DNA from 3 places in the Pseudomonas sp. SO81 genome. Region 3 is predicted to be linked to each of the others. Evidence: predicted binding sites of a transcription regulator. Region 3 holds the regulator's gene; each other region holds the start of a gene.

Region 1 (6,948 bases), 560 kb from region 3:
GAACAGGATCAGCGTCACGCCCTGCCACAGCTCGCCGCGCGCCAGCAGATAGAACGCCACCGGCCCCCATACCAGCCCGCAGCCCACCGCCGGCAGCAGCGACAGGAAGGCCATCAGCACGCCCCACAGCAGTGGGCTGCTGATGCCCAAGACCCAGAAGATCAACCCGCCCAGCGCGCCCTGCACCACCGCCACGGCGATATTGCCCTTCACCGTGGCGCGCACCACCCGGGTGAACTTGATCTGCAGGCGACGCTTGAGGCCCTCGGCCAGCGGCACGGCGCTGCGCACGGTGCGCACCAGCTCCGGGCCATCGCGCAGGAAGAAATACAGCAGGTAGAGCATGACGAAGAAGCCGACCACGAACTCGAAGGTGTTCTGGCCGATGGCGAACGCCTTGGTCGCCAGGAACTGACTGCCCTCCAGCGCGCCGCGGGCGACGCGGTCGCGCAGGCCGTCGAAATTGCCCAGGCCGAGGCGGTCGAGCTGGCGCTGGATGGCCTGCGGCAGCATGTCCTTGCCCTGGGCGACGAAGGCACCGACATCCAGCTCGCCGGCCTCGATGCGCTGGTACACCGCCGCCCCCTCGTTCACCAGCATCAGGGTGATGACGATCACCGGCAGGATCGCCACCAGCAGGCACACGCACAAGGTGATCAGCGCCGACAGGTTGCCGCGCCCGCCGATACGCAGGGCCAGGCGCCGCTGCAGCGGGGCGAACAGCACGGCCAGCACCACGGCCCAGAACAGCGCGCCATAGAACGGCAGGAGGATCCAGGCGAAGGCCAGGGTCACCGCCACCAGCAGGGCGAGAAAGGCTTTGTGTTCGACGCGCGAAGAAGGCATTGGGCGACCGCCTGACAGGGCTGTTCCTGCTTAGTCCCCCAACGTGACGGCAAAGTGCGGCCTTTTTGCCCTGGCGCGGCCATGAAAAAAGGCGCCGCAGCGCCTTCTTTCACAGCACGGGCCTCAGATGCGGAACTGCCGCACCAGGCTGCCCAGGCGCTCACCCAGGTCGGACAGGCTGCGCGCGGTGGCGGCGCCGTGGCGGGTCTCATCCGCCACGCTGTCCACGGCCGCGGCGATCTGGTGCACGCTGCGGTTGATCTCCTCGGCCACAGCGGTCTGCTCCTCGGCGGCGCTGGCGATCTGCGCGTTCATCGCGTTGATGGTGCCGATCAGCCCGGCGATGGCATCCAGCGAGGAGCCGGCCTGGTTGGCCTGCTCGCTGGTGATCTCGCCGGCATCGCTGGAGCGGCGCATGGCGGTGACCGAGGCCTGGGTGCCCTGCTGCAGGCGGTCGATCATGCCCTGGATTTCCTGGGTGCTCTGCTGGGTGCGACTGGCCAGCGCGCGCACCTCGTCGGCCACCACGGCGAAGCCGCGTCCGGCCTCGCCGGCCCGGGCCGCCTCGATGGCCGCGTTGAGCGCCAGCAGGTTGGTCTGCTCGGCGATGGAGCGGATCACGCCGAGCACGCTGACGATGGACTGCACGTCCTGCTGCAGGCTGTCCAGCGACTGGCCGCTCTCACGGATGTCGCCGACCAGGGCGTGGATGCGGCTGATGCTGCCGTCGACCACCTTCTTCGCCGCCTGGCCCTCGTGATCGGTCTGCTGCGCGGCCTCGGCAGCGCCCTGGGCACTCTTGGCCACCTCGTGGGCGGCGGCGGACATTTCGTTGATCGCCGTGGCCACCTGGTCGGTCTCGTGGCGCTGGCGCTCCATGGCCTGCTCGGAGCGCTGCGCCTGGGCCGCCACCTCACCGACCAGGCCGGTCAGCTGGGTGGTCATCTCGGCGATCTGCCGCACCAGGCCGTGGATCTTCTCGACGAATCGGTTGAACGAGCCGGCCAGCTGGCCCAGCTCGTCGTCGCCGGCCACCGGCAGGCGGCGGGTCAGGTCGCCTTCACCGGCGGCGATGTCGTCCAGGTTTTCCTTGATCAGCTGCAGGGGGCGCAGGAAGGCGTTGCTCAGGGCCAGGCCGGCCACGCCGAACACCAGCAGCATCACCGCGGCGATCACCAGGATGCTGGTGAGGATGGTGCCGACGCGCTCCTGGATGGACGCCTCGACCTCGGCCACCTCGGCCGCGACGCCGTCCAGGTTGACGGCGGTGCCCAGCGCCAGGTCCCACTTCGGCAGGTAGTAGCTGTACGCCAGCTTGGGTACCAGCACGCTCTCGTCGGTGGGCAGCGGCGAGCTGTACTCCACGTAGTTGGAGCCGTCCTTGGCCACCCGCACCAGTTCGCGGTTGACGTAGACGCCGTTGGGATCCTTGCGCTCGGACAGGTTCTTGCCCACGTCCACCGGGCTGTCGCCACGGAACAGGCGCACCACGCTGGAGTCGTGGCCGAAGAAGTAGCCGTCCTTGCCATACTTGATCTTGGACAGGATGGCGATGGCCTGCTCGCGACTGGCCATATCGCCCTGGGCAGCGCCGTCGTACAGGCTCTGCACCGAGCCGAGGGCGATCTGCATGTAGTTCTTCAGCTCCTGGCGGTTTTCCTCCACCAGGCGCTCGCGGGTCTGCGCGACTTCGTCCTCGGCCAGGTCGTCGAGGATCTTCGCCGCCGCGCCGCTCAGCACCAGGGCGAACAGAATGACCGGCACCAGGGCCAGCAGCAGCACTTTGGTTTTCAGGGTAAGACGCATGATCCCTTCCTTTTGGGCAGATCCGCAGAAAGCAAAACGGGGTTGCCGTGTTATCGGCAACCCCGTTTCAGCCTGAAGTCATGTCTGCAGTTATTACAGCACCATCGCGGCGATCCAGCCAAACGCCAGCAGCGGCAGGTTGTAGTGCAGGAAGGTCGGCACCACGGTGTCCCAGATATGGTCGTGCTGGCCGTCGGCGTTCAGCCCGGCGGTCGGGCCCAGGGTCGAGTCGGACACCGGCGAGCCGGCATCGCCCAGGGCGCCGGCGGTGCCGACGATGCACACGATGGCCAGCGGGCTGAAGCCGAGCTGCACGCACAGCGGCACGAAGATCGCCGCGACGATCGGCACGCTGGAGAAGGACGAGCCGATGCCGGTGGTCACCAGCAGGCCGATCAGCAGCATCATCAGCGCGCCGATGGCCTGGCTGTGGCCGATCCAGTGGGAAGCCGAGCCCACCAGGCTGTCGATCTCGCCGGTGGCGCGCATCACCTCGGCGAAGCCGTCGGCGGCGATCATGATGAAGCCCATCATGGCCATCATCTTCATGCCTTCGGTGAACAGGTCATCGGCCTCGCGCCAGCGCACCACGCCGGACACCGAGAAGATCACGAAGCCCACCAGGGCACCGATGATCATCGAGTCCAGCCACAGCTGCACGGCGAAGGCGGCGGCCACTGCCACGCCGGCCACCAGCAGGCTGTAGGGGTTGTACTGCACCGCCACCTTCTCCACCTGCTCGATGCGCTGGATGTCGTAGTCGCGCTTGCCACGGTAGCTGAGGAACACTGCCACCAGCAGGCCGCAGAGCATGCCCAGGGCCGGCAGCAGCATGGCCTGAGTGACGCTGACGCCGGCGGTATCCACGCCGCCCTTGCGCACGCTGGCCAGCAGGATCTCGTTCAGATAGATGTTGCCGAAGCCCACCGGCAGGAAGATGTAGGGTGTGATCAGGCCGAAGGTGATGACGCAGGCCACCAGGCGGCGGTCCATGCGCAGGCGCGCCATCACATAGAGCAGCGGCGGGACCAGCAGCGGAATGAAGGCGATGTGGATCGGCAGGATGTTCTGCGACGACACCGACACCACCAGCAGCAGGCCGATCAGCAGCCACCCCACCAGATCGCCGCCACGCTCCTGCTGGCGGCCGACCATGGCCAGCGCCTTGTCCGCCAGGGCATGGGCCAGGCCGGACTTGGAGATGGCCACGGCGAAGGCGCCGAGCAGCGCGTAGGACAGCGCCACGTTGGCACCGCCGCCGAGACCCTTGTTGAAGGCGGCCAGGCTGGCCTGCAGGTCCAGCCCACCGATCAGGCCGCCGGCCAGGGCGCCGGCGATCAGCGCGATGACCACATGCACCCGGCAGAGACTGAGGATCAGCATGATGCCGACCGCGGCAACGACTGCGTTCATGAGGAGCTCCAACTACGATAAAGAGGCTACCCGACACGCGTCGCGCCCGGGAAAGGGCGCGAACTCTGCCCGATCGGTCAGGCTCTGTCAAAACGCAGGCGATGCGTGGAAAGCCGAGGGCTGAGCACAATTCTTGCCTGTAATTCAGAAGCTTCATCGAAAAAGCTCAAGTGGCTCATTAAATCGATTGGTATCGGTCAAGTTTTTGACGAAAACACCGATAAATGACCAGCAAGTCTGACTTTTGAAAGGACCCCTTCATGCTGTCGCGCCTGTCCATCCAGTGGAAAATCACCCTACTCGCCGGTCTCTGTCTGCAGGCCATCGTGACCCTGCTGGTGGGGGCCTCGCTGTACCAGTCCACGCACAGCGCGGCGCTGGTGAAGACCTCCAGCAGCGAGATGCTGGAAGAGTCCGCCCGCCTGCGCATGGCCGCACGCGGCGAGCTGCAGGGCATCCGCATCCAGCGCTACTTCATGGACGCCTACCAGTACGGCAAGGGCTTCTCGCGCCAGGTGCTGTTCCTCAAGGAGCAGGCCGAGAAGCGCTTCCTCGATGCCTTCGACCTGCGCGAAGACATGACCCGCCAGGTGCGCTCGGCCCTGGAGGCCAACCCCAACCTGCTCGGCCTGTACCTGGTGTTCGAGCCCAACGGCCTGGACGGCAAGGACGAGCTGTTCGCCGGCATCACCGAGGTCGGCGGTAACGACAAGGGACGCTTCTCGCTCTACTGGTCGCAGAGCACGCCGGGCACCCTGGAGTCGGAGACGATGGACGAGGCGCAGCTGGGCGACACCACCGCCGGCCCCAGCGGCGCGCCGTACAACGCCTGGTACACCTGCCCGCGCGACAGCAAGCGCGCCTGTGTGCTCGATCCCTATTTCGACGACGTCAACGGCAAGCAGGTGCTGATGACCAGCATTGCCTTCCCCCTGGAGCAGGGCGGCAAGGTGATCGGCGTGATGGGCGTGGACATCAGCCTGGAGAGCCTGCAAAAGTTCAGCCAGAAGGCCAGTAGCGAGCTGTACGATGGCCAGGCCCATGTCAGCATCATCAGCGCCGCCGGCCTGCTGGCCGGGCACAGCCGCGACGCGGGCCAGCTGGGCAAGCCGCTGACCAGCGCCTTCCCCAACCAGGGCGGCCAGATCGCCCAGATGCTGAGCGGCGGCCAGGCCCAGTTCCTCGAGCTGGAGGGCAACCTGCGAGTGTTCGAGCCGCTGCTGCCGATCCCCGAGGCCAAGTCCTGGGGCGTGCTGCTGGAAGTGCCCAAGGCCACCCTGCTCGGCCCGGCGCTGGCGCTGGAAAAGCAGCTGGACGAGCGCCGGACCAGCGACACCACCTTCTCCGTGGTGCTGGCGCTGATCGCCATCCTCATCGGCATCGCTCTGATGTGGCTGACCGCTCTCGGCGTGACCCGCCCGATCCTCGGCGTGGCCAGCATGCTGAAGAACATCGCCAGCGGCGAAGGCGACTTGACCAAGCGCCTGGACTACGCCAGGCAGGACGAGCTGGGTGAGCTGGCCGGCTGGTTCAACCGCTTCCTCGACAAGCTGCAGCCGATCATCGCCGACGTGAAACGCTCGGTACAGGACGCCCGCAGCACCGCCGACCAGTCCGCCGCCATCGCCAGCCAGACCAGCGCCGGTATGCAGCAGCAGTTCCGTGAAGTGGACCAGGTGGCCACCGCCTCCCAGGAGATGAGCGCCACCGCCCACGACGTGGCCAACAACGCCTCCCAGGCCGCCGATGCCGCCCGTGGCGCCGATGCCGCCGCCCGCGAAGGCCTGGCGGTGATCGACCGCACCACCCTGTCCATCGAACAGCTGGCCAACGAGCTGAACGCCGCCATGCAGGAAGTGGAAAGCCTGGCCAGCAGCAGCGAGCAGATCGGCTCGGTGCTGGAGGTGATCCGCGCCATCGCCGAACAGACCAACCTCCTCGCCCTCAACGCCGCCATCGAGGCCGCCCGTGCCGGCGAGGCCGGACGCGGCTTCGCCGTGGTCGCCGACGAAGTGCGCAACCTGGCCAAGCGCACCCAGGACTCGGTGGAAGAGATTCGCCAGGTGATCGAGAACCTGCAGAACGGCACCCGCGACGTGGTCGGCTCCATGCACAGCAGCCACAAGCAGGCCCAGGGCAGCGTCGAGCTGGTCGAGCAGGCGGTGACCTCGCTGCGCCGCATCGGCGACGCGGTCACCGTGATCAACGACATGAACCTGCAGATCGCCTCCGCCGCCGAGGAACAGAGCGCGGTGGCCGAGGAAGTGAACCGCAACGTGGCGACCATCCGCGACGTCACCGAGGCCCTGTCCGGCCAGGCCGACGAGTCGGCGCGGGTCAGCCAGACCCTCAACAGCCTGGCCAACCACCAGCAGGGTTTGATGGATCAGTTCCGCGTCTGAGCCCGGCCTGCATGACAACGCCCGGCCTTGCCGGGCGTTTTTCCTGGCGCCATCCGCCAGCCGTCCTGGCGCTCGCTCACTTGCCCCGTTGCAGAGCGGCCGGTAGCCTGCGCGACACCATTCGCAAGAGATCCCGAAGATGCTCAATATCGCCCTGATCGCCGGCTCCAGCCGCACCGGCAGCCAGTCCGCCAAGGTCGCCCGCTACCTGCGCCAACGTCTGATCGAGCTGGGCCTGACCTGCGCCGAGCAGAGCAGCCTGATCGACCTGGGCGAACGCGCGCTGCCGCTGTGGCCGGCCGATGACAAGGGCCCCTGGGCCGAGTACCAGCAGCAGCTGACCGCCGCCGATGCGCTGGTGGTGATCGCCCCGGAATGGAACGGCATGGCCTGCCCGGCGGTGAAGAACTTCTTCCTCTATGCCAGCAAGGCCGAGCTGGCGCACAAGCCGGCGCTGCTGGTGGGAGTTTCCTCGGGGATT
Region 2 (6,948 bases), 430 kb from region 3:
ACGACGTCAGCCTGTTCGACTGGATGGGCCAGTGGACCCAGGGCGAGCAGACCATCCGCGGCACCCTGGGCCGTATGCTGTTCAGCAACGACGAGATCCAGAAGTCGGTGAAGGTGATTTCCGGTGGTGAACAGGGGCGCATGCTGTTCGGCAAGCTGATCCTGCAGAAGCCCAACGTGCTGGTGATGGACGAGCCGACCAACCACCTCGACATGGAATCCATCGAGGCGCTCAACCTGGCGCTGGAGAACTACCCCGGCACGCTGATCTTCGTCAGCCACGACCGCGAGTTCGTCGGCTCCCTGGCCACCCGCATCATCGAGCTGAGCGAGAACGGCGTGACCGACTTCAGCGGCACCTACGACGACTACCTGCGCAGCCAGGGCATCTTCGTCTGACGCCAGCGCCGTAACGAAAAAGCCCCGCAATGCGGGGCTTTTTCATGGCTGGGCGGATCAGACGCGGCCCAGGTAATCCATCTTGCCGACGTCCAGGCCGTTGTGGCGCAGGATGGCGTAGGCCGTGGTGACGTGGAAATAGAAGTTGGGCAGCACGAAGTGAAGCAGGTAGTCCGGGCCGCTGAATTTCAGCTCGGCGCCGGGAAACTTGAGGACGATCTCGCGGCTCGCGCCGCTGTCGATCTGCTCGGGGCTCAGGCTCTTGATGAAGTCCAGGGTCTTGGCGATGCGCGCCTGCAGGTCGGCGAAGCTGCTCTCGGTGTCCGCGAAGCTCGGCACATCTACCCCGGCCAGGCGCGCGGCGCAGCCCTTGACCGCGTCGCTGGCGATCTGCACCTGGCGGGTCAGCGGGTGCATGTCCGGCGCCAGGCGCGCGTTGAGCAGCACGCTGGGGTCGATCTTCTTGGCTTCGGCATAGGCCGCGGCCTTGTCGAGGATGGCCGACAGGTTGCCGAACATGCGCACGAATTGCGGCACGGAGGCCTGGTAGAGGGAGAGCGACATGGGTGGAACTCCTTTGCATAGAGGCGACGCGACTCTGCTAGGGTAGCCGCGGTTCAGCCAGAGAGATGAAGCCTGATGACCAACGCACAGATCGCCGTGTACTGCCTGAGCCTGCCCGGCGCCCGCGAGGATCTTAAATGGGGCAGCAACCGGGTGTTCTCAATAGCGGGCAATAAAATGTTCGCCATCCTCGACTTCATGGGCGAGCGGCTGGCGTTCAAGGTCGAGGCGGAGCTGTTCCTCGGCTACGTCGATCGGCCGGGCATCCACCCCGCTCCGTACCTGGCGCGCGCCCACTGGATCAGCATGGCGCCGCCCTTCCCTCTTGGTGACGATGAGCTGCGCGAGTGCCTGCAGCGCTCCCACCAGCTGGTGGTGCGCAAGCTGCCGAAGATTCGCCAGGCGGGTTTGCTGCTCGACTAGAGCGGCAACAGGTGGCCGAGGTAGCGGCCGCCCAGCGCCAGCTGGTCGATCCAGAAAGCCTGGTGCAGCGCAACGATGGCCCAGAACACCAGTTGGAAGGACGCCTTGCGCGTCTTGTGGCGGAACACCTGCTGCGCCACCAGGGCACCGGGCCAGCCGCCGAGCAGCTCGGCGATATGCAGGCTGTTCTCCGGGGTGCGCCAACGGCCCTTCTGCGCGGACTGCTTGTCCAGCCAGTACTGGCAGAAGCTGAACAGGCTGACCAGCGGATAGGCCAGCAGCACCCAGACCAACCCACGCTCCAGCAGCACCAGGCCGCCCCAGAGCGGCAGCACGCACAGCACAGCCAGCACCAGCAGCTTGAACGGCAATTGCTGAATGCCCGACTGCGGCGGACGCTCGCCGCGCGCCGGACGGGCGCTCTTCGCAGCGGCAGCTCTGGAGGATTGGGCCGACTCCGTGGGCTTGCGGCGAATGGCCGGTCGATCCAGGCTCAGCCCGGCGTGGCGCATATGCTGGGCCCGCGGTCGGCCCTGGGCATCGCTAGCGGCGACATAGACCACCGCGTCGCCGACCTCGGGCCGGCTATCGCCACGCATGGCGGAGATATGCACGAACAGCTGCTCGCCACCGCCCTCGGGCTGGATAAAGCCGAACCCCTTGGCATCGTTCCAGCTTTTCAGCGTGCCGCGCCGCTCCATATCCAGCCTCAGTGCGCCTGGGCGCTGCTCCAGTCGATCAGGCTGAACTGCCAGGTGGCCAGGATCAGCAGGCCGAAGCCGATGCGGTACCAGGCGAACAGCGCGTAGCTGTGGTTGGCGATGAATTTGAGCAGGCCGCGCACGGCGATCATGGCGAACACGAACGACACCACGAAGCCCAGGGCGAACACCGGCAGATCGCCGGGCTGGAACAGGTCGCGGTACTTGTAGCCGGAGTAGACGGCGGCGCCGACCATGGTCGGCATGGCCAGAAAGAAGGAGAACTCGGTGGCGGCGCGGCGCGACAGGCCGAACAGCAGGCCACCGATGATGGTGGAGGCCGAGCGCGAGGTGCCGGGGATCATCGCCAGGCACTGGGCGAAGCCGATCTTCAGGGCTTCTTTCCAGGTCATGTCATCCACCTCTTCCACCGTGACCTCATGCGGGCGCTGCTCGGCCCAGAGCATCACCACGCCGCCGATCACCAGGGCTGCGGCCACGGTGATGGGGTTGAACAGGTACTCGTGGATCAGATCGGAGAAGGCCACGCCGATCACCACGGCCGGCAGGAAGGCGATCAGCAGGTTGGCGGTGAAGCGCTGCGCCTCGCGCTGGCGCGGCACATTGAACACGGTGATGAGGATCTTGCGGCGGTATTCCCACATCACCGCCAGGATCGCACCGAGCTGGATGATGATGTTGAAGGCCATCGCCCGCTCGCCACCGAAGCCGAGCAGATCGGCAACAATGATCTGGTGGCCGGTACTGGAGATCGGCAGGAACTCGGTCAGCCCCTCGACGACGCCTAGAATCAGTACCTGCAGGGCTGTCCACAAATCCATGAATTACCTCGAGCTGGCCCTTTCCGTGAAACGGCCGATAACAGAATTGGCGCCTGAATGAAGCAGGCAGAAAACGGCGGGCATGCTACCAGATAGCCCCTTGCCGCGCTGCCTGGCCAACGGTTAATGGCGCAGCTTCTAGACTGGCTATTAGCTAGTAGCGATAACAAGAAACCGGAGTCGTCTTCCATGAGCAGTCTGCGCACCCTCCCCATCAGCCGCCGCCTGTGGCTGATCCTGCTGTCGTCCATCGTCATGCTGCTGGTCCTGGCCGGGCTGATGCTGCAGCAGATCCACGTCGACCTGTATAAGGCCAAGGCCCTGAAGACCCGCCACGTGGTGGAAAGCGCCATGGGCGTGCTCAAGCATTTCCAGGGCCTGGAGAGCGGCGGTCTGGCCCGGGAAGAGGCGCAGAAGCAGGCGATGGAGGTGATCCGCGGCCTGCGCTATGACCAGGACGACTACTTCTGGATCAACGACATGACCCCGGTAATGGTCATGCACCCGACCAACCCCAAGCTGGAGGGGCAGAACCTCTCCGGCCTGAAGGACCCGGACGGCAAGTTCCTGTTCAACGAGATGGTCGCCCTGGCCAAGAAAAGCGGCTCCGGCCAGGTCGACTACCGCTGGCCCAAGCCGGGCTCGGACGAGCCGGTGCCGAAGATCTCCTACGTCGAGCTGTTCCAGCCCTGGGGCTGGATTCTCGGCTCCGGCATCTATGTCGATGACGTGCAGACCGAGTTCCGCGAGCAGGCCCTGCGCGCCGTCGGCATCCTGGTGGTGATCGCCCTGCTGCTGGCGGCACTGGTCATCCTGATCGCCCGCAGCATCGCCCGGCCTTTGGACGAAGCGGTCAGCGCCATGGCCAACATCGCCAGCGGCGAGGCCGACCTGACCCGCAGCCTGGACAACCACGGCCGCGACGAGCTGACTGCCCTGGGCGGCCACTTCAACGCCTTCACCGGCAAGCTGCGCGGGGTGATCGGCGAATCGCTGCAGGCCGCCGGCAGCCTGAACCAGGCCTCGCAGTCCCTCGGCGAGATCGCCGGCAACGCCCAGCAGCACAGTCAGCAGCAGTCGCAGCAGATGGAGCTGGTGGCCACCGCGATCAACGAGGTGTCCTACGCCGTGCAGGACGTGGCGAAGAACGCCGAGCACGCCGCCAGCGAGGTGCGCCTGGCCGAGCAGCAGGCACTGCAGGGCCAGCAGAACATCGACGGCAGCCTGCGCCAGATCGACCAGCTGTCCGAGACCATTGGCCAGGCCGTAGAGGTGATGCAGAGCCTGGCCCAGGAGAGCACCCAGATCGGCAGCGTGCTGGAGGTGATCCGCTCCATCGCCGAGCAGACCAATCTGCTGGCGCTCAACGCGGCCATCGAGGCGGCGCGGGCCGGCGAGCAGGGCCGGGGTTTTGCCGTGGTGGCCGACGAAGTGCGCATGCTGGCCCAGCGCACCCAGCAGTCCACGGCGGAGATCCAGGGCATGATCGAGCGCCTGCAGGGCAACTCCGAGGCCGCGGTCAAGGTTATCAACGCCAGCAGCCAGGCCTCGCAGCAGACCGTCGAACAGGCGCGCCAGGCCGGCGAGAGCCTCAGCCAGATCGCCGCTTCGCTACGCAATCTGACGGGCTTGAATGCTTCGATCGCTAGTGCCACCCTGCAACAGTCGCATGTGGTGGACGATATCAACCACAATGTCACCCAGGCAGCCACGCTGGCGCATGAAAATGCCCTGGCGGCCGACCACTCCAGTGAGGCCAGCCGCCAGCTCGGCGAACTGGCCGGGCAGCTGAACCGTTTGTTGGGTCAATTCCGTGTATGAGGTGGCGATGAGCAGTATGGAGCACCAAGAGGTCAACCTCGGCCAGCAGCAGAACCAGGACCTGATCTGGGACCTGGACAGCATCGCTCGCCGCGAGCTGGCCGAGCGCTTCATCAAGCTGTTCGAGAACCGCCTGTGCGTATACTCCGAGTCGACCCGCCAGCTGTACACCAACTACAACCTGCACTTCCCCACCGACTACGGGCGCAAGATGGTGGTGCTGCCCAACCCCTACGCCTTCCATGACACCCTGCACGGCATCGACCCGCTGGCGGTGCGCAAGACCGGCCTCTGCGTGCTGCCCGGCGTGGTGCTGGGCAAGCCCGGCCTGCTGCTGACCACACAGATGAAGGATGGCGGCCCGGCGCCCAAGACCATGCCGTTCAAGCAGGCCCTGGCGCAGATCATCAGCAACCAGAAGAAGATCAACGACGTCTTCCTGCCGATCCTGATGAAGGGCGACCTGCGCGAATTCGACCAGAAGATGCCCTACATCCACCTGCATCGCCTGCAGGTACAGAAGCTCACCCGCCTGTCGTCCTTCGAGCGCGACGACATCCAGCAGAGCATCACCCGCAAGCTGCTGGCGCTTTACCGGCAGTCCGACAGCCTCGGCTGCTGATCCACAGACACCGGCAAATCCCGCGCGACTCAGCGCAGCTGATGCTTGTGCAGTAGCCGATAGAAGGTCGGCCTTGAGATGCCAAGCACCTTGGCCGCGTGGCTCATGTTGCCGGCATGGCGCAACAACACGTCATGCAGAGCCTGACGCTCGGCCCGGCGAATATAGTCGGCCAGACTGCTGAACAGCCCCTCCGTGCCCTCACCGGCGACCAGTCCCAGGTCCTCGGCATCGATCTGCCGCTGCTCGGTCAGCACCGTGCCGCGTCGCACCCGGGTGGCCAGCTCGCGTACGTTGCCGGGCCAATCGTGGTCCGCCAGGGCGCGGATGGCCTGGTCGCTGAAGCTGCGCGGGCGGCGGCCGACCTCCACCGCATAGCGCCGGGCGAAGTAGCCGGCCAGGCAGGAAATGTCCTCGCGCCGCTCGCGCAGCGGCGTGGTGCGCACCTGCAGCGCGCTGAGCAGGTAGTAGAGGTCTTCGCGGAAGGCGCCGCGTGCCACGGCCGCCTCCAGATCGAAGCGGCTGGTGGCCAGCACCCGCACATTCAGCGGCACCGCCTGGCCGCCCCGCTCCACCCGCATCTCCTGTAGCACGCGCAGCAGTCGCGCCTGCAGGCGCAGGGGCAGTTCGCTGACTTCGTCGAACACCAGGGTGCCGCCGTCGGCCTGCTCGATCAGTCCCGGCGTGCGCTCCCAGCCGAACAGCTCCTGCTCGTCCAGCACGCCGCTGCAGGCATAGATCAGCACCCCAGCGGCCCGCAGGGACAGGCGATGCAGGGTGCGCGCCACCAGCTCCTTGCCGCTGCCGCTCTCGCCGCGGATCAGCACCGGCGCACTCAGCGGTGCCAGCTTGGCCAGCAGATGGCGCAGTTCGGCAACGCTGCGGCTGTTGCCCAGCAGCTCGTGTTGCCCGGCATCGCCGGCGGCGACCTTGCCACGCAGACGCGCCATGCCGAAGGCGCGCCCGAGGGCCACGCCGACCCGCTCCAGGTCGAACGGCAGGGTGTGATAGTCGAAGAACCACTCGCCGATGAAATTGCCCGCATCGGGCATCTGCAGGGTTTCGGGGCTGAGCACGGCAATCCATTCGGTGCCGCTGAGGCTGATCAGACGCTTCAGGTACTGGGGGTTGTCCAGATGCTCGGGCGCCAGGCGCACCAGTCCAACGTCGCAGGCCTGGTCCTGGGCATCCGCCAGGCTGCAGCTCTGCACCTGCCAGCCGCCGGCCCGCAGTTGCGGCAGCAAGCGCTCGCATTCGACACAGGGATCGACGACCAAAAGGCGCCGGGGCGTAGCGACCTGGGTTCGCACTCTACCAATCCTTGGCGCCAATTTTTTGAAATATCCAGGTAAAACAATCGCTTGGCGCAGATAATTAAACCCTAGCAAGCGAATCGGGAGCTTCTAGGAACGTTTCTCTATAAAAACGGCAGAGAGTTGCGCACCTTTCCAAGTGTTATGGCCGCTTGCCATCGTCCCTGCGTATTGGCATAAACGTACCCAATAAAAAATCACACACGGATGTTGATGACATGCGATTGCTGCGCCGCGCCCTGATCGTCGTCCTGTTGCTCGCCC
Region 3 (6,948 bases):
CAAGACTCAGGCGAAGATCGCCAATGCCCAGGCCGAGCTGACCATTCGCGCCGTGGCCGACGAGCGCAAGGACCGCCAGCTGTTCGCCAACGAATCGCTGGTCGCCCCGGAGCTGCCGGCCACCGCCGTCAAGGCTCAGCGCCCGGTGGCCGCCGCACAGCCCGCAATCAAGCCGGCTGCCGCTGCGGTGGATCAGCGCGCCCTGGATGCCATGCGCTTCGAGCTGCACGGCCTGCGCGAGCTGATCGAAGTACAGCTGGGCTCCATCGCCTGGGGCCAGCTGCAGAATCGCAAGCCGCAACAGGCCAACCTGTGGCGCCGCCTGCAGCGCATGGGCCTGTCCGCCGAGCTGTCCAAGGCCCTGCTGGAGCGCGTGGCCAAAGTCGCCGAGCCGCGTCAGGCCTGGCGCATGCTGCTGGCCCACCTGGCTCATGCGATCAAGACGCCCGAAGTGGAGCCGCTGGAAGAGGGCGGTGTGATCGCCCTGGTCGGCCCGGCCGGCATGGGCAAGACCACCACCCTGGCCAAGATGGCGGCGCGCTACGTGCTGAAATACGGCCCGCAGAGCATCGCCCTGGTCAGCATGGACAGCTTCCGCATCGGCGCCCAGGAGCAGATCAAGACCCTCGGTCGCATCCTCAACGTACCGGTGACCCAGGTCGACCCGGGCCAGTCCCTGGTTCAGGCCCTGGCCCCGCTGGCGCGCAAGAAAGTGGTGCTGATCGATACCGCCGGCCTGCCAGGCAATGATCCGGCTCTGCGTCTGCAGTTGGAGAGTCTGGCCGCGCGTGGGGTCAAATCGAAAAACTATCTGGTGCTGGCCGCTACCAGCCAGGCTCAGGTGCTCAAGGCCGCCTATCACAGCTACAAGCAGTGCGGCCTGGCCGGGTGCATCCTGAGCAAGGTCGATGAAGCCGCCAACCTGGGTGAAGTTCTGGGGCTGGCTATCAGCCAGCATCTACCGGTAGCCTATCTGGCAGATGGGCCGAAGATTCCGGACGATCTGCAGGTGCCGCGCAGCCATCAGCTGGTGAGTCGCGCCGTGAGCCTGCAGACCGCCGAAGATCCAAGCGAGGAGGCCATGGCGGATATGTTCGCCGGCCTGTACCACCACCCGGCGCGCCGCGTGGGATAAGGCAGGCGGCAGCGTGCAAGGCGTTCTAGTGTTAGGAAAGGGTCGGTGTGGTTGCCCGACCAGCCCAGTCCAGGCAAGTCAAGGTAAGAGAAGAACATGGGTAGTATGCATCCCGTACAGGTGATCGCAGTCACAGGCGGCAAGGGCGGTGTCGGCAAGACCAATGTGTCGGTGAATCTGTCGCTGGCGCTGGCCGACCTCGGTCGCCGGGTCATGCTGATGGACGCCGACCTGGGCCTGGCCAACGTCGACGTCCTGCTCGGCCTGACCGCCAAGCGCACCCTGGCCGACGTGATCGCCGGCGAGTGCGATCTCAAAGATGTGCTGATCCAGGGTCCCGGCGGCGTGCGCATCGTGCCGGCCGCCTCGGGCACGCAGAGCATGGTGCAGTTGTCGCCGGTGCAGCATGCCGGCCTGATCCAGGCCTTCAGCGACATCAGCGACAACCTCGATGTCCTAGTCATCGACACCGCCGCCGGCATCGGCGACGGCGTGGTCAGCTTCGTGCGCGCGGCGCAGGAAGTCATCGTGGTGGTCTGCGACGAGCCGACTTCGATCACCGACGCCTATGCGCTGATCAAGCTGCTCAATCGCGACTACGGCATGAGCCGCTTCCGCGTGCTGGCCAACATGGCCCATACGCCGCAGGAAGGGCGCAATCTGTTTGCTAAGCTGACCAAGGTAACCGACCGTTTTCTCGATGTGGCTTTGCAATACGTCGGGGCAGTGCCCTATGACGAGTCCGTACGCAAGGCCGTGCAGAAGCAGCGCGCGGTATACGAAGCCTTCCCGCGCTCGAAATGCGCACTGGCGTTCAAGGCGATCGCCCAGAAAGTCGACACCTGGCCGCTGCCGGCCAACCCGCGCGGCCATCTGGAGTTCTTCGTCGAGCGTCTGGTGCAGCAACCGATCGCGGGTACGGCCGTATGACAGCAGCCAGTGGACTACGCATGTACAACAAGGCGCAGGCGCAGGATTCCCAGCACCAATTGATCGAGCGCTACGCGCCCCTGGTCAAGCGCATCGCCTATCACCTGCTGGCACGCTTGCCGGCCAGTGTGCAGGTCGACGACCTGATCCAGGCGGGCATGATCGGTCTACTGGAAGCTTCGAAAAAATACGACGGCAGCAAGGGCGCCAGCTTCGAAACCTACGCCGGCATCCGCATCCGCGGCGCCATGCTGGACGAGGTGCGCAAGGGCGACTGGGCGCCGCGTTCGGTACACCGCAATACCCGCATGGTCAGCGACGCGATTCGTGCAATCGAGGCGCGCACCGGAAGAGACGCTAAAGATCAAGAGGTTGCGGCCGAACTCCAATTGAGTCTCGAGGATTACTACGGCATCCTTGGCGACACTCTGGGCAGTCGCCTGTTCAGCTTCGACGACCTGGTTCAGGACGGCGAGAGCGGCGGTCTGCACGAGGATGTCAGCAGCAGTCACGGAGGGCCCTTGCATGGTCTGGAAGATGAACGCTTCCAGGCGGCCCTGGCCGATGCCATCGCCAACCTGCCGGAGCGCGAGCGCCTGGTGCTGTCGCTGTACTACGACGAAGAATTGAATTTGAAGGAAATCGGCGAAGTCCTGGGGGTCAGCGAATCCCGGGTCAGCCAGTTGCACAGCCAGTGCGCCGCGCGTTTGCGGTCCAGGCTGGGCGAGTGGCGGGCCAGCTGACGGCGAGCCGGTTTCATGATTTGCGACGCTACCGGGCTGCCGGAGGCGTTTAGGACTGTACGGAGGTCGACTTGGACAAGAACATGAAAATCCTCATCGTTGACGATTTTTCGACGATGCGACGGATCATCAAGAACCTCCTGCGTGATCTGGGGTTCACCAACACCGCGGAGGCCGACGACGGCAACACCGCTCTGCCCATGCTGCAGAGCGGCAGCTTCGACTTCCTGGTGACTGACTGGAACATGCCCGGCATGACCGGCATCGACCTGTTGCGCGCGGTGCGCGCCGACGACCGCCTGAAGACCCTGCCGGTACTGATGGTGACTGCGGAAGCCAAGCGCGAGCAGATCATCGAGGCCGCCCAGGCCGGTGTGAACGGCTATGTGGTCAAGCCGTTCACCGCCCAGGTGCTTAAGGAGAAGATCGAGAAGATCTTCGAACGGGTTAACGGCTGATGTCCGCCGCGAGGGCGCTATGGCACACGATGATTCAACCCTGGGCGAACTCGAATCGACCCTGAAGACACATGCTACCCAACTCGTCGACAGCCTTGAGAAGGGTCGCTTCGGCGAAGCGGTACAGCTGATCCACGAGTTGAGCAAGGCGCGCGATCACGGCCTGTACCAGGAAGTCGGCAAGCTCACCCGCGAGCTGCACAACGCGATAGTCAATTTCCAGATCGACCCGCACATGCCGGGCGCCCAGGAAATCTCGCAGATCTCCGATGCCACCGAGCGTCTGTCCTACGTGGTCAAAATGACCGAGAAGGCGGCCAACCGCACCATGGATCTGGTCGAGCAGAGCGCGCCGCTGGTCAACGACCTGGGCGACGAGGCGCAGAGCCTGTCGGCCGAGTGGGGCAAGTTCATGCGCCGCGAGATGGGCGCCGACGCCTTCCGTGACCTGGCCAAACGCATCGAGCTGTACCTCGCCCGCAGCGAGCGCGACAGCCAGAAACTGTCCGGCCACCTGAACGACATCCTGCTGGCGCAGGACTTCCAGGACCTCACCGGGCAAGTGATCAAGCGGGTGACCCAACTGGTCACCGAAGTGGAAAGCAATCTGCTCAAGCTGGTGCTGATGGCCAGCCATGTCGACCGTTTCGCCGGCATCGAACACGACCATGCCGTGCTCCGCGCCGAGCAAGAACAACAAAAAGAGCCTTCCAAGGGTGAAGGTCCGCAGATTCATGCCGATAAGCGTGAGGACGTGGCGTCCAGTCAGGACGACGTCGACGATCTGCTGTCCAGCCTTGGATTTTAAGGCTCTAACAGAGCCTTTGGAGCGCACCGATGAGCTTCGACGCCGATGAAGAAATCCTCCAGGACTTCCTGGTAGAGGCCGGCGAAATTCTTGAGTTGCTGTCCGAACAACTGGTCGAGCTGGAAAGCCGACCCGATGACATGGACCTGCTCAATGCGATTTTCCGTGGTTTCCACACCGTCAAGGGTGGCGCGGGCTTCCTCCAGCTGAACGAGCTGGTGGAGTGCTGCCACATTGCGGAGAACGTGTTCGACATCCTGCGCAAGGGTGAGCGTCGCGTTACCGCCGAACTGATGGATGTGGTGCTGCAGGCGCTGGACTCGGTCAACGAGATGTTCAGCCAGGTGCGCGAGCGTACTGAGGTGACTCCCGCGACTCCCGAGCTGCTGGCCGCGCTGTCGCGCCTGGCCGAGCCGGAGAGCGCCGACGAACTGGCCGCCGTGGCCGAACCGGAGCCGGAAGCGGCCGCCGCTGAAGACATCTCCGACAGCGAGTTTGAACAGCTCTTGGATGCCATCGGCGATCAGCCGGCGGAAGCGCCTGCGCCGGCGGCCGGCGGCGACGAAATCACCGACGACGAATTCGAAGCGCTGCTCGACCAGTTGCATGGCAAGGGCAAATTCGCTGCGGATGAGGTTCCTGCCGTTTCGGTTAAGCCTGCCGCTCCCGCGCCGGCAGCCGGCGGTGACGAGATCACCGACGACGAATTCGAAGCGCTGCTCGACCAGTTGCACGGCAAGGGCAAGTTCTCCGCCGAAGAGCCGACGCCTACGCCCAAGCCGGTAGCCGCCGCCCCCGCAGCTGCAGGGGGCGACGAGATCACTGACGACGAATTCGAAGCACTGCTCGATCAGTTGCATGGCAAGGGCAAGTTCACCGGCCCCGACGAGGGCGCCGCGCCCGCTGCCAAGCCTGCCGCCGCTGCCCCGGCCGCCAAGAAGGCTGAGCCGAAGAAGGCCGAACCGGCCAAGCCTGCCGCCAAACCGACGGCCAAGCCCGAGCCGGTCAAGGCCGCCGCTGCGGCGCCGGCGCCAGCAGCAGCTGCCGCAGGTGGTGCGCCAGCCGGTGCCGCCAGCGAGGCGGAAACCACGGTGCGGGTCGATACCGCGCGCCTGGACGAGATCATGAACATGGTCGGCGAACTGGTGCTGGTGCGTAACCGCCTGGTGCGCCTGGGTCTGAACAGCGGCGACGAGGCCATGGCCAAGGCCGTGTCCAACCTCGACGTGGTCACCGCCGATCTGCAGACCTCGGTGATGAAGACCCGCATGCAGCCGATCAAGAAGGTATTCGGGCGCTTCCCGCGCCTGGTCCGCGATCTGGCGCGCAACCTGAAGAAAGAGATCAACCTGGAGCTGATCGGCGAAGAGACCGACCTCGACAAGAACTTGGTCGAGGCCCTGGCCGACCCGCTGGTCCACTTGGTGCGCAACGCCGTCGACCACGGCATCGAGGGGCCGGAGGAGCGCGAAGCCGCAGGCAAGGCGCGCGGTGGGCGAGTGGTACTCTCCGCCGAACAGGAAGGTGACCACATCCTGTTGTCGATCTCCGACGACGGCAAAGGCATGGACCCGGAAATTCTCCGCGCCAAGGCGGTGGAGAAGGGCCTGCTGGACAAGGACGCAGCCGACCGCCTGAGCGAGACCGAGTGCTACAACCTGATCTTCGCCCCGGGCTTCTCGACCAAGACCGAGATTTCCGACGTGTCCGGCCGTGGCGTGGGCATGGACGTGGTGAAGACCAAGATCTCCCAGCTCAACGGCATCATCAACGTGCACTCGGCCAAGGGCCAGGGCTCGAAGATCATCATCAAGGTGCCGCTGACCCTGGCGATCATGCCGACCCTGATGGTGATGTTGGCCAACCAGGCCTTCGCCTTCCCGCTGGTCAACGTCAATGAGATCTTCCACCTCGACCTGTCGCGCACCAACGTGGTGGACGGTCAGGAAGTGGTGATAGTGCGCGACAAGGCGCTGCCGCTGTTCTACCTCAAGCGCTGGCTAGTCAATGGCGCATCCAGCGAGGAGCAGCGTGAGGGGCATGTGGTGATCCTTACCGTGGGCAGCCAGCGCATCGGCTTCGTGGTCGATCAGCTGGTGGGCCAGGAAGAGGTGGTGATCAAGCCGCTCGGCAAGATGCTGCAGGGCACGCCCGGCATGTCTGGCGCTACCATTACCGGCGACGGGCGCATCGCCCTGATCCTCGACGTGCCGAGCATGCTCAAGCGCTACGCACGTCGCATCTGATTGATCACGGCTGGCCCGGCCAGTCGCTCTGGAGTGTTTATGGCAGTCAAGGTCCTGGTGGTGGATGATTCCGGCTTCTTCCGCCGCCGGGTCTCGGAGATTCTCTCCGCCGACCCCGATATCCAGGTGGTCGGTACCGCCACCAACGGCCGCGAGGCCATCGATCAGGCCCTGGCACTGAAGCCGGACGTGATCACCATGGACTACGAGATGCCGATGATGGACGGCATCACGGCCGTGCGGAACATCATGCAGCGCTGTCCGACGCCGGTACTGATGTTCTCCTCGCTGACCCACGAGGGCGCCCGCGTTACCCTCGATGCGCTGGATGCCGGTGCGGTCGACTACCTGCCGAAGAACTTCGAGGACATCTCGCGCAACCCCGAGAAGGTCAAGGCCATGTTGTGCGAGAAGGTGCATACCATCGCTCGCAGCAACCGCCGCTACAGCACCTTCAGCGCGACGCCCAGCGCTGCTCCTGCCAGCAGCACGTCCAGCGCCTCGGCGCGCCCGGCGACTGCCGCGCCTGCTCCGGCCGCCAGCCGGCCTAGCACAGCTCCCGCACCGGCGGCGCCCAGTGGCGCCCCAAAGCGTAAATCCTACAAGCTGGTCGCCATCGGCACGTCCA

The links. The regulator FliA, encoded in region 3, starts transcription of late flagellar genes. The targets are predictions, from matches to a motif close to CTAAAGTTTNNNNNNNNNNNGCCGNTAA.
Region 1: a site for FliA is predicted at 4,262-4,289, ahead of OH686_RS00070 (methyl-accepting chemotaxis protein). Genes of this name have one in related genera too.
Region 2: a site for FliA is predicted at 2,942-2,969, ahead of OH686_RS00715 (methyl-accepting chemotaxis protein). Genes of this name have one in related genera too.

The regions. Positions count from the first base shown of each region.
Region 1 is NZ_CP126126.1:10,924-17,871, reverse strand. Features, by position in the region: gene OH686_RS00085 (AI-2E family transporter) at 1-846, opposite strand, end outside; gene ctpM (methyl-accepting chemotaxis protein CtpM) at 970-2,652, opposite strand; gene OH686_RS00075 (Na+/H+ antiporter family protein) at 2,746-4,065, opposite strand; gene OH686_RS00070 (methyl-accepting chemotaxis protein) at 4,326-6,467, shown strand; gene OH686_RS00065 (NADPH-dependent FMN reductase) at 6,607-6,948, shown strand, end outside.
Region 2 is NZ_CP126126.1:140,870-147,817, reverse strand. Features, by position in the region: gene OH686_RS00740 (ABC-F family ATPase) at 1-398, shown strand, start outside; gene OH686_RS00735 (DUF1993 domain-containing protein) at 456-962, opposite strand; gene OH686_RS00730 (MmcQ/YjbR family DNA-binding protein) at 1,038-1,385, shown strand; gene OH686_RS00725 (DUF1294 domain-containing protein) at 1,382-2,086, opposite strand; gene OH686_RS00720 (undecaprenyl-diphosphate phosphatase) at 2,095-2,928, opposite strand; gene OH686_RS00715 (methyl-accepting chemotaxis protein) at 3,118-4,749, shown strand; gene OH686_RS00710 (hypothetical protein) at 4,757-5,371, shown strand; gene OH686_RS00705 (sigma-54-dependent transcriptional regulator) at 5,401-6,681, opposite strand; gene OH686_RS00700 (di-heme-cytochrome C peroxidase) at 6,903-6,948, shown strand, end outside.
Region 3 is NZ_CP126126.1:571,140-578,087, reverse strand. Features, by position in the region: gene flhF (flagellar biosynthesis GTPase FlhF) at 1-1,135, shown strand, start outside; gene fleN (flagellar synthesis regulator FleN) at 1,232-2,065, shown strand; gene fliA (RNA polymerase sigma factor FliA) at 2,062-2,808, shown strand; gene OH686_RS02670 (chemotaxis response regulator CheY) at 2,892-3,266, shown strand; gene OH686_RS02665 (protein phosphatase CheZ) at 3,286-4,074, shown strand; gene OH686_RS02660 (chemotaxis protein CheA) at 4,104-6,320, shown strand; gene OH686_RS02655 (protein-glutamate methylesterase/protein-glutamine glutaminase) at 6,360-6,948, shown strand, end outside.